2 regions of the Kitasatospora sp. NPDC048365 genome follow, and region 1 is predicted to be linked to the other one. Evidence: riboswitches for the same ligand, from Rfam matches in the RefSeq annotation. Region 1 holds a riboswitch; the other holds the start of a gene.

Region 1 (4,942 bases):
GTACTACCGGCCGCCGGGCGGGGAGTCCTGGCTGGACGTGGCGCTGCGGGTGCGCAGCGTGCTGCGGGACGTCTGCGAGGAGGAGGCCGGCCGGCCGGTCCTGCTGGTCGCGCACGACTGCACCGTGCTGATGCTGCGGCACGTCCTCGACCGCCTCTCCGAGCCCGACCTGCTGGCCCTGCCGCCGGTCGCCAACTGCTCCACCAGCCTCTGGCGCCCGCAGGCCGGCCGCCTCCTCCCCGACGGCTGGAACGGCACCGGTCACCTCTGAGCGCTCGCGCGGACGCGCTCAGACGCCCGCGAAGGCCCTCCGGTAGGCCTGCGGGGTGGTGCCGAGGCGGCGGCCGAAGTGGTGGCGGAGCGTGGCGGCGTTGCCGAAGCCGCTGCGGGTGGCGATCGCGTCGATCGGCTCGGCGGTGGACTCCAGCAGCCGCTGGGCGTGCAGGATGCGCTGCCCGGTGAGCCAGCGGTGCGGGGTGGTGCCGGTCTCCTGCTGGAAGCGGCGGGCGAAGGTGCGCGGCGACATGTGGGCGAGGGCGGCCAGCCGGTCGACGGTGGTCTCCTCGTCGAGGTGCCGGCGCATCCATTCGAGCACCGGGCCGAGCGACTCGCCGTCCGCCTCGGGCAGCGGCCGGTTGATGAACTGGGCCTGGCCGCCGTCCCGGTGCGGAGCGACCACCATCCGCCGGGCGATGCCGCGGGCGACCTCGGCGCCCTGCACCTTGCGGACCAGGTGCAGGCAGGCGTCGATCCCGGCGGCCGTGCCGGCGGAGGTGATCACCGGGTCGTCGTCGACGTAGAGCACGTCGGGCTCGACGGTGGTGAGCGGGAAGCGCCGGGCCATGGTCTCGGCGTGCTTCCAGTGGGTGGTGGAGCGCCGGCCGTCGAGCAGCCCGGCGGCGCCGAGCAGGAAGCTGCCGCTGCAGATGGAGAGCAGGTACGCGCCGCGGTCGTGGGCCGCGCGCAGCGCCTCCAGCAGCGGCTCCGGGTAGCTGTCGCGGACCCCGGTGGCGGTGGCGACGACCAGGTCGGCCTGCGCGATCCGCTCGGGGCCGTGCGGGACGTCGACGGTGAAGCCGGCGTGGGTGCGCATCGGGCCGGGCCGGTCGCCGACCAGGGCGAAGTCGTAGACCGGCAGGCCCTCCTCGCCGCGGTCGAGGCCGAAGACCTCGCAGGCGACCCCGAGCTCGAAGGGGTGGACCTCTTCCAGGACCACGGCGACGACGTTCTTCAGCATGGCTCCAGGATGCCGTTGGCAGGATCTTTCGGCAAGCGTGCGTTTCTGCCACTCGCGAGGCGGTCGGCGCGCCGGGAGAGTGGAGGCATGACCTCAGCGCTCGCCCTGATGGGCATCATCGGCTTCTTCGGACTGCTCGGCGCCCTGGTCGGCCGCGACCTGGAGCGCACCGGCCGGCACGGGCGGGACAACTGGCACCGCCCGGGCGGCTACCCGGTGGACCCGGCCCTCCCCGACCGGCTGCACGGCCCTTCCGGCAGACTGTCCGGATGGACACCGTCATCCGCCGCGCCCGCCCCGAGGACCTCGTCGCCGCAGGTGACGTCACCGTCGAGGCGTTCGTCGGCGACGGCCACACCCCTGCGGACGGCGACTACGTCCGGCTCCTCCGGGACACCGGCCGGCGCAGCGCGGAGGCCGAGCTCCTCGTCGCGGTCGACGCCGCGGACGGGAGAGTGCTCGGCTGCGTGACCTTCGCGGTCGGCGGCACCGAGTGGGCCGACATCGCCCGGCCCGAGGAGGGCGAGATCCGGATGCTCGCGGTCGGCGCGGCCGCCCGCGGGCGCGGGGTCGGCGAGGCGCTGGTGCGGGCGGCGATGGACCGCAGCCGCGAGCTGGGGCTGGCCGGGATGGCGTTCTCCACCCGGCCCGCGATGACCGCCGCGCACCGCCTGTACGAGCGCCTGGGCTTCGTCCGGACCCCTTCCCGGGACTGGGAGCCGCGCCCCGGAATCGACCTCCTGGTGTACGCGTTGGCCTTCTGACGGGTCGTAGGGTGGCTCCGCGCGACCGCACGGACACCGCACGGACACGACACGCCGCCACTACATCTGGGGCTTCCAGCTCCGCACGCCACTACATGTATGCTCACTCTCGCTGTCGAACGCAGGGGAACCCGGTGCGAGTCCGGGACTGCCCCGCAACGGTGAGCGGGCTCGGCGTACCCCGGCCCGCACAGTCCGAGGACCTGCCGACGGTGTGCACACGGCTTCCCCGCAGACGCCTCGGTGCACAGCTGTGCCGTCCGGGCCTCGTGGGCGGGCCGGGGGTGGATCTTCGCGCGCTTGAAGCGTTTCGGCGCGCTCTCCTCCCCTGCCTGTGCGCGCGTCCGGGCTCGTACCGTCCGCTGCCGCCACAGGAGAGAGTGCGCCTTGACCGTCGCTGCCTCAGTCACCCTGCCCGCCCAGGGATCCGCCGACGCCTTCACCGACCCCGGTGCGGCGCTGCTTCGGCTGCTCACCGACCGCAGCACCGACCTCCCCCAGGTGGACCCCGGCCACGTCGCCGCCGCCGCGCTGCGCGGCCGCCACGCCGGTTCGGACTTCGCCGAGCTGCGCGGGCTGGCCGTGGAGGCCGCCGCGTCGATGATCGCCGAGGACCCCCAGTACTCGAAGCTCGCGGCCCGCCTGCTCGCCCTGGAGATCCAGGACGAGGCGGTCTCCCAGGGTGCCGTCTCCTTCGCCGCCTCGATCGCCGTCGGCCACGCCGAGGGCCTGATCGGCGACGTCACCGCGGCCTTCGTCGCGAAGCACGCGGACGTCTTCGACGCGCTCGTCGACCTGCAGGGCGACGACCGCTTCGAGTACTTCGGCCTGCGCACCGTGCAGTCCCGGTACCTGCTGCGCCACCCGATCACCCGCAAGGTGGTCGAGACCCCGCAGCACTTCCTGCTCCGCGTGGCGGCGGGCCTGGCGGTCGGCGACACCGAGCAGTCGGTCGCCGAGGTGGCCGAGCTCTACACCCTGATGAGCCGCCTGGAGTACCTGACCAGCTCCCCGACGCTGTTCAACTCCGGCACCAAGCACCCGCAGATGTCCTCCTGCTACCTGCTGGACTCGCCGCTGGACAACCTGGACTCGATCTACAACCGCTACGCGCAGATCGCCCGGCTGTCCAAGCACGCCGGCGGCATCGGCCTGTCCTACTCCCGGATCCGCTCGCGCGGTTCGCTGATCCGCGGCACCAACGGCCAGTCCAACGGCATCGTGCCGTTCCTGCGCACCCTGGACGCCTCGGTCGCCGCCGTCAACCAGGGCGGCCGCCGCAAGGGCGCGGCCTGTGTCTACCTGGAGACCTGGCACGCGGACATCGAGGAGTTCCTGGAGCTGCGCGACAACACCGGCGAGGAGGCCCGCCGGACCCACAACCTCAACCTGGCGCACTGGATCCCGGACGAGTTCATGCGCCGGGTCAACGCCGACCAGGAGTGGTCGCTGTTCTCCCCCGCCGACGTCCCCGAGCTGGTCGACCTGTGGGGCGCCGACTTCGACGAGGCGTACCGCAAGGCCGAGCAGGCCGGCAAGGCCGTCCGCACCATCCCGGCGCAGACCCTGTACGCCCGGATGATGCGCACCCTGGCGCAGACCGGCAACGGCTGGATGACCTTCAAGGACGCCTCCAACCGGGCCGCCAACCAGACCGCGCTGCCGGGCCGCACGGTGCACTCCTCCAACCTGTGCACCGAGATCCTGGAGGTCACCGACGACTCCGAGACCGCGGTCTGCAACCTCGGCTCGGTCAACCTCGGTGCCCACGTCGCCGCCGGCGCCACCGCCGCCGACCTGGTGAACGCGATGGACTGGGACCGCCTGGACGCCACCGTGCGCACCGCGGTGACCTTCCTCGACCGGGTCATCGACATCAACTTCTACCCGACCACCGAGGCCGGCACCTCCAACTCCCGCTGGCGCCCGGTGGGCCTGGGCGTGATGGGCCTGCAGGACGTCTTCTTCCAGCTGCGGATCGACTTCGACTCCGCCGAGGCGAAGACCCTCTCCACGCTGATCTCCGAGCGCATCATGCTCACCGCCTACGAGCGCTCCGCGGACCTGGCCGAGCAGTTCGGCCGCCACGAGGCGTACGGCGAGACCCGCGCCGCCCGCGGCGAGCTGCACATCGACCACTTCCCGACCGCCGCCCCGCAGTGGGCCGGTCGCTGGGACGCGCTGCGCGCCCGGATCGCCACCACCGGCCTGCGCAACTCGCTGCTGCTGGCGATCGCGCCGACCGCGACCATCGCCTCGATCGCCGGCGTCTACGAGTGCATCGAGCCGCAGGTCTCCAACCTGTTCAAGCGCGAGACGCTGTCCGGCGAGTTCCTCCAGGTCAACCCGTACCTGGTGCGCGAGCTCAAGGAGCTCGGCGTCTGGGACCAGCAGACCCGGGACGCGCTGCGCGACGCCAACGGCTCCGTCCAGGAGCTGAACTGGCTGCCGCAGGAGGTCCGCTCGCTGTACCGCACGGCGTGGGAGCTGCCCCAGCGCGCGCTGATCGACCTGGCCGCGGCCCGGATGCCGTACATCGACCAGAGCCAGTCGCTGAACCTCTTCATGGCGGCGCCGACCATCGGCAAGCTCAGCTCGATGTACGCCTACGCGTGGAAGGTCGGTCTGAAGACCACCTACTACCTGCGCTCGCGCCCGGCCACCCGGATCGCCCAGGCTGCCTCCGGCGCCGCCCGCACCGCCGCGCCGCAGCCCGTGAACACCCCGACCCTCTCCCAGGAGGAGCAGGACGCCATCGCCTGCTCCCTGGAGAACCCCGAGTCCTGCGAGGCCTGCCAGTAATGAGCACCGAGAACCGCAAGATGCTGCTCGACCCGGGCTTCGAGCTGACCCTCCGTCCGATGCGCTACCCGTCGTTCTACGACCGGTACCGGGACGCGATCAAGAACACCTGGACCGTCGAGGAGGTGGACCTGCACTC
Region 2 (4,942 bases), on a different contig from region 1:
CCCTGCGCCCAGGCGGGGAGCGGGAGATGGGGGAGGGTGACCAGCACGTGGGTGCCGCCCACCGGCGACCCGAGGACCACCGCGAACGCCAGCCGCAGCCCGAGCACCACCAGGCCGATCCGCAGGAACGCCCCGTAGGAGCGGGCCCACGGCGCGTCGCTGCGCCGGGCCGCGACCACGTACCCGGCGACCGCCGCGATCAGGAGCAGCAGCACCGGATTGGTGGTGCGGGACGCGCCGGCGGCCAGCCCGAGCGCCCACAGCCACCACGCACCGGGGTGCAGCAGGCGGGGGCCGAGGCGGCGGGCGGGGGGCGATGGCATGGTGGTGGGTCTCTTCCCTGGCTCTTCCCTGACTCTTCCCTGGATCTTCCCGGGTCAGCGGCGGCGGCGGGCCTGCCAGACGGCGCCGGCGGCGAGTGCCGCGACCAGCGCGCCGCCCGCCACCAGGCCGAGCGACGGGCCGTCGTCGGCGGGTGCGCCGCCGGCTGCCGGGGCCGCCGGTGCGGCGACGGTGTCGGCGCAGCCCGCGCGGGGGTATCCGGCGATGGCGCAGAGCACGCCCGCGGAGTCGTAGCGCAGCGGCGGGGCGACGGCGGCGAGCACGTCGGCGGAGGAGGCGGCGGCCGGGACGGCGGCGCACGCGGTGCGCGGCGCGGGCGGTTGCTCGCCGCCGGGGGCGTCGGCGGCGGTGCCGAAGTCCAGCACCACGGCGACCCGCTTGCGGCCCGCGGCGGGCGGGGTGTCGGCGCAGATCGCGGTGAACTCGCCGGTGGCGGTGGGCCGGGCGGCGTCCTGGCCACCGTCCGGGCTCACCGCGAAGCGCCAGCCGTCCACCGCGCCGTCGGCCGGGACGAACCCGGCCGGACCGACCTGCTGGTACGCCCACGCGGAGCCGGACCACTTCCAGAACGACCAGTACCGGTACCCGGCCGCCTGCGCGCCGGGCGCGACGGCGACCAGCGCGGCCACCAGCGCGACGAGCACCGCGAGAAGCAGGGCGACGAGCGGCGCGGCCGCCGGCGCCGGCCGGAGGGCCGGCGCCGGGGTGGTGCGGGCGGTCACTTGGCGCCGTTGCGGGTGGTGCGGCGGCGGTTGAGGCTGAGCAGCAGGCCGCCGCCGACGCCGACGAGGAGGCCGACGCCGATCATCCAGCCGGCCGAGAAGCCGCCGTTCTCGTCGGGCTCGGTGATGCCGGAGCCGGGGGCCTTGGTGGCGTCCGGCTCGTTGGCGGCCTTCGCGGCGGCGGCCGCCGGGACGGAGGCGGGCTTCGGGCCGGCGTCGATCAGCAGCTGCACCATGTTGGTGCCGCCGAAGTTGTACGGGTCGAGCTTGGTGGCGCGGGCGACCAGCAGCAGGGTCGCGGCGGCGGCCGGGTCGGTGCCGTTCTTGCCCTGCGCGGCCCAGGCGTAGCCGTTGCCGGCCAGCCAGTCGGCGGCGCTGGCGGCCTCCTTGGCGTGCCCGGCCTGGACCAGGCTGAGCACCGCCCACGAGGTGGCGTTGAAGTCCGGGCCGGGGGTGGCGCCGGGGGTGTCCAGGAGCAGGCGCTGGCCGCCCGCGGCGAGCTTCGCGGTGAGGTACGCGGCCGCGGCCGACGCCGAGTCGGCGCGGGCCACGGTGCCGGCGGCCGCACCGTCGGCGCAGGTCAGCGGCTTGGCCGGGGCGTCGGCGCGGTTGTCGGCGGTGACCGGGAGGCGGCCGCCGGCGGCGGCGAGCGCGGCCTGCGAGGAGGCGAGGACGTTGGCGGTCAGCGGGCTGCCGGCGACCGGCTGGTAGGCGAACGCGCCGCGCTGGTCGGCGGGGGAGGCGCAGCCGAGCTGGAAGCCGGCCAGGCCGTCGTACGCGCTGTGGCCGTCGCGGGCGACGCCCGCCGGGTCGGCGCCGGCGGCGAGCAGCGCGGAGACGGCGAGCGCGGTGGAGTCGGTGTCGCCGGGGCTGCCCGGGTTGTAGGACCAGGTGCCGTCGGTGTTCTGGTTGGCCTTGAACCACTGCACGGCCTTGGCGACCGGCTCGGTGTGGCCGCCGAGGGCGACGAGTGCCTGGACGGCGACGGCGGTGGCGTTGGAGTCCTCGGTCTTCGGGTCGCAGGCGGTGGCGGTGTCGGCCCGGAAGGACGGCCAGCCGCCGTCCGCGCACTGCTGACCGAGCAGCCAGCCGACGGCGGACTCGGCGGGCACGACCTCGTTCTGCTTCAGCGCAGTCAGGGCCAGCGACTGCCGCCACACGCCGTCGTAGCCGGGGTCGCCCTTGCCGTACAGCCCGGCCGGTACGGCGGCCGGCGCCGGCGTGGTGGCGGTGCTCGGGGCGGTGCTCGGGGAGGAGGCGGGGGCACTCGGCGTGGCGGAGGCGGACTCAGCCAGGGCGGGGGCGGCGGCGGTGCCGGCCAGCAGCAGCCCGGCCAGGACGGCGGAGCCCAGACGGGCAGGGGTGATCATGGAGAGGGTGCCTTTCGGTGAGCGGTGGCAGCGGCCCGGGAGCACCGGGCCACCCGTAGACCACGACGGAGACGGCCGCTCGCCCTCCGCCGGGCAGTCCGACTGCGCCGCCGGGTGGGCGGCTCACGGTTGCGGGTCAGCGCCGGATTCGCACCGGCTTCCCCCTGGCGGAGAGCGGATGAAGTTGTTGTCGCGCCAGGCACTCTAACCGCCCCGCCGTCCCCCGCCGGAAACTGGAACCTGTTCCTGTCCGTTCCCGCGGCCGCCCGGAGCGGTCAGCCGGCCGTGAGCAGCCGGGCCGCGGTGTGCAGGTCGGCGCGGACCTCCTGGAGCGAGGCGCGCCCGCACAGCCAGGCCAGCAGGGTGGCGTGCCAGGTGTGCCCGATCACCCGCAGCGCGGCCTGCTGGTCGGCGCTGGGCGGGCCGGGCAGCCGGGCGGCCTCCAGGACGATCGCCGAGGTCAGCCCGGACACCTCGTCCACCTCGCTGCTCAGCGAGCGGTCGGCGAAGGACAGGGCCCGCACCATCGCCTCCGCCAGCCTCGGCTCGCGCTGCAGCGCGTGGAAGGCGGCGGTGAGCGCCTCGGCGACCCGGGTGGCCGGGTCCTCGCCGGTCGGCGGGTGGCGGCGGACCTGTTCGTGCAGGTGGAGCAGTTGTTCGCGCATCACCGCGACCAGCAGGTGCACCTTGGACGGGAAGTACCGGTACAGCGTGCCGAGCGCCACCTCGGCGTCCTCGGCGACCTCGCGCATCTGGACCGCCTCGTACCCGCCGCGGGCCGCCAGCGCGGTCGAGGCGCGCAGGATCCGGCGCCGCCGCTCCGCCTGACGCGGAGTGAGCGGACCGTCGGCGACGGTGGTCGAGGTCAAGGCGGCCCCCTGGAACGGCAGTCCGGACGAAGCGGTCTGTGGAAGAGTTCCCGGCGTGGCGTGAATCACCTGCCCTGGCTCGGGACAGCAAGCTACGGCCCGGTAATCTTCGAGGACTCTCGTCGTTCACCCCGTGGACGACAGGAGGCCAGCACCACCCGTGAAACGTGATCTACTTTACCGGCCGTCGCCGGTCCCGGTGAGTAGGGATAAGGGGCCCCAGGATGACCGCGCAGCCGCCGCCGTCTCTCCGCATCGCCCTGCTCTCCTACCGCGGCGACCCGTTCTGCGGCGGCCAGGGCGTCTACGTCCGCCACCTCTCCCGGGAGCTCGCGAACCTCGGCCACCACGTGGACGTGATCGGCGCCCAGCCGTACCCGGTGCTGGACCCGGTCGAGGGCACCGGCTCGGTCCGCCTGGTCGAACTGCCGAGCCTGGACCTCTACCGCTCGGACGACCCGTTCCGCACCCCGGCCGCCGGCGAGTTCCGCGGCCCGGTGGACCTGCTGGAGTTCGCCACCATGCGCACCGGCGGCTTCCCCGAACCGCTGACCTTCTCGCTGCGCGCCCGCCGCTACCTGGCCCGGCACAAGGGCCGCTACGACGTCGTCCACGACAACCAGACCCTCGGCTACGGCCTGCTCGGCCTGGAGCGCCACGGCTTCCCGCTGGTCACCACCGTGCACCACCCGATCACCGTGGACCGCCGGCTGGAGATCGCGGCCGCCGGCACCCGGCTGGAGCGGCTCGGCAAGCGCCGCTGGTACGCCTTCACCCGGATGCAGAAGCGGGTCGCCGGCCGGCTCGACCACATCATCACCGTCTCCGCCAGCTCCAAGGCGGAGATCGCCGAGGACCTCGGCGCCGCGCCCGGCGCGATCTCGGTGGTGCCGATCGGCGCCGACACCCGCCTGTGGTCCCCCTCGGACGCGGTCGCGGTGGTCCCCGGACGGATCGTCACCACCTCCAGCGCCGACGTCCCGCTGAAGGGCCTGGTCCACCTGGTCGAGGCGCTCGCCAAGGTCCGCACCGAGCGGGACGCGCACCTGGTGGTGGTCGGCAAGCCGCAGCGCGGCGAGGGCCCGGTCGCCGACGCGGTGCGCCGCTTCGGCCTGGAGCCGCACATCGAGTTCCGCACCGGCCTGAGCGACACCGAACTGGTCGACCTGTACCGCTCCGCCGAGGTGGCCTGCGTGCCCTCGCTGTACGAGGGCTTCTCGCTGCCCGCCGCCGAGGCGATGGCCACCGCCACCCCGCTGGTCGCCACCACCGGCGGCGCCATCCCCGAGGTGGCCGGCCCGGACGGCGAGACCTGCCTGGCGGTGCCGCCCGGCGACGCGGGCGCGCTGGCCGGCGCGCTCGGCCGCCTGCTCGACGACCCCGAGCTGCGCGCCCGCCTCGGCGCCGCCGGACGCGAGCGGGTGCTCGCCCGGTTCACCTGGCGCCGCGCCGCCGAACTGACCGCCGAGCGCTACCGTGCCGCCATCGCCACCGGCGCCGGGCAGCGCGCCCGCTCCGGCCCCGGCTGGCGCTACGTCGGCTGAGCGGACCGGCGCCCGTCGGGCCGTCGACCCGCGCTCCGTCACCCACGCTCCGTCATCCACGCTCTGTCATCCACCCTCCGCAGGACCCGAAGCAG

What was found. Region 1 has a riboswitch for cobalamin ahead of ACGFX4_RS00800 (ribonucleoside-diphosphate reductase subunit alpha). Riboswitches for the same ligand answer to the same signal wherever they lie in the genome.
Region 2: it holds a riboswitch for cobalamin, as region 1 does, so the genes downstream of both, ACGFX4_RS12895 (prenyltransferase/squalene oxidase repeat-containing protein) here and ACGFX4_RS00800 (ribonucleoside-diphosphate reductase subunit alpha) in region 1, are expected to answer to the same signal.

The regions. Positions count from the first base shown of each region.
Region 1 is NZ_JBICYJ010000001.1:171,872-176,813, reverse strand. Features, by position in the region: gene ACGFX4_RS00815 (histidine phosphatase family protein) at 1-271, shown strand, start outside; gene ACGFX4_RS00810 (helix-turn-helix domain-containing protein) at 290-1,237, opposite strand; gene ACGFX4_RS00805 (GNAT family N-acetyltransferase) at 1,507-2,001, shown strand; cobalamin riboswitch at 2,084-2,227, shown strand; gene ACGFX4_RS00800 (ribonucleoside-diphosphate reductase subunit alpha) at 2,389-4,803, shown strand; gene ACGFX4_RS00795 (ribonucleotide-diphosphate reductase subunit beta) at 4,803-4,942, shown strand, end outside.
Region 2 is NZ_JBICYJ010000010.1:120,155-125,096, forward strand. Features, by position in the region: gene ACGFX4_RS12885 (energy-coupling factor transporter transmembrane protein EcfT) at 1-323, opposite strand, end outside; gene ACGFX4_RS12890 (SCO2322 family protein) at 378-1,064, opposite strand; gene ACGFX4_RS12895 (prenyltransferase/squalene oxidase repeat-containing protein) at 1,061-2,434, opposite strand; cobalamin riboswitch at 2,505-2,628, opposite strand; gene ACGFX4_RS12900 (TetR family transcriptional regulator) at 2,710-3,303, opposite strand; gene ACGFX4_RS12905 (glycosyltransferase family 4 protein) at 3,528-4,847, shown strand.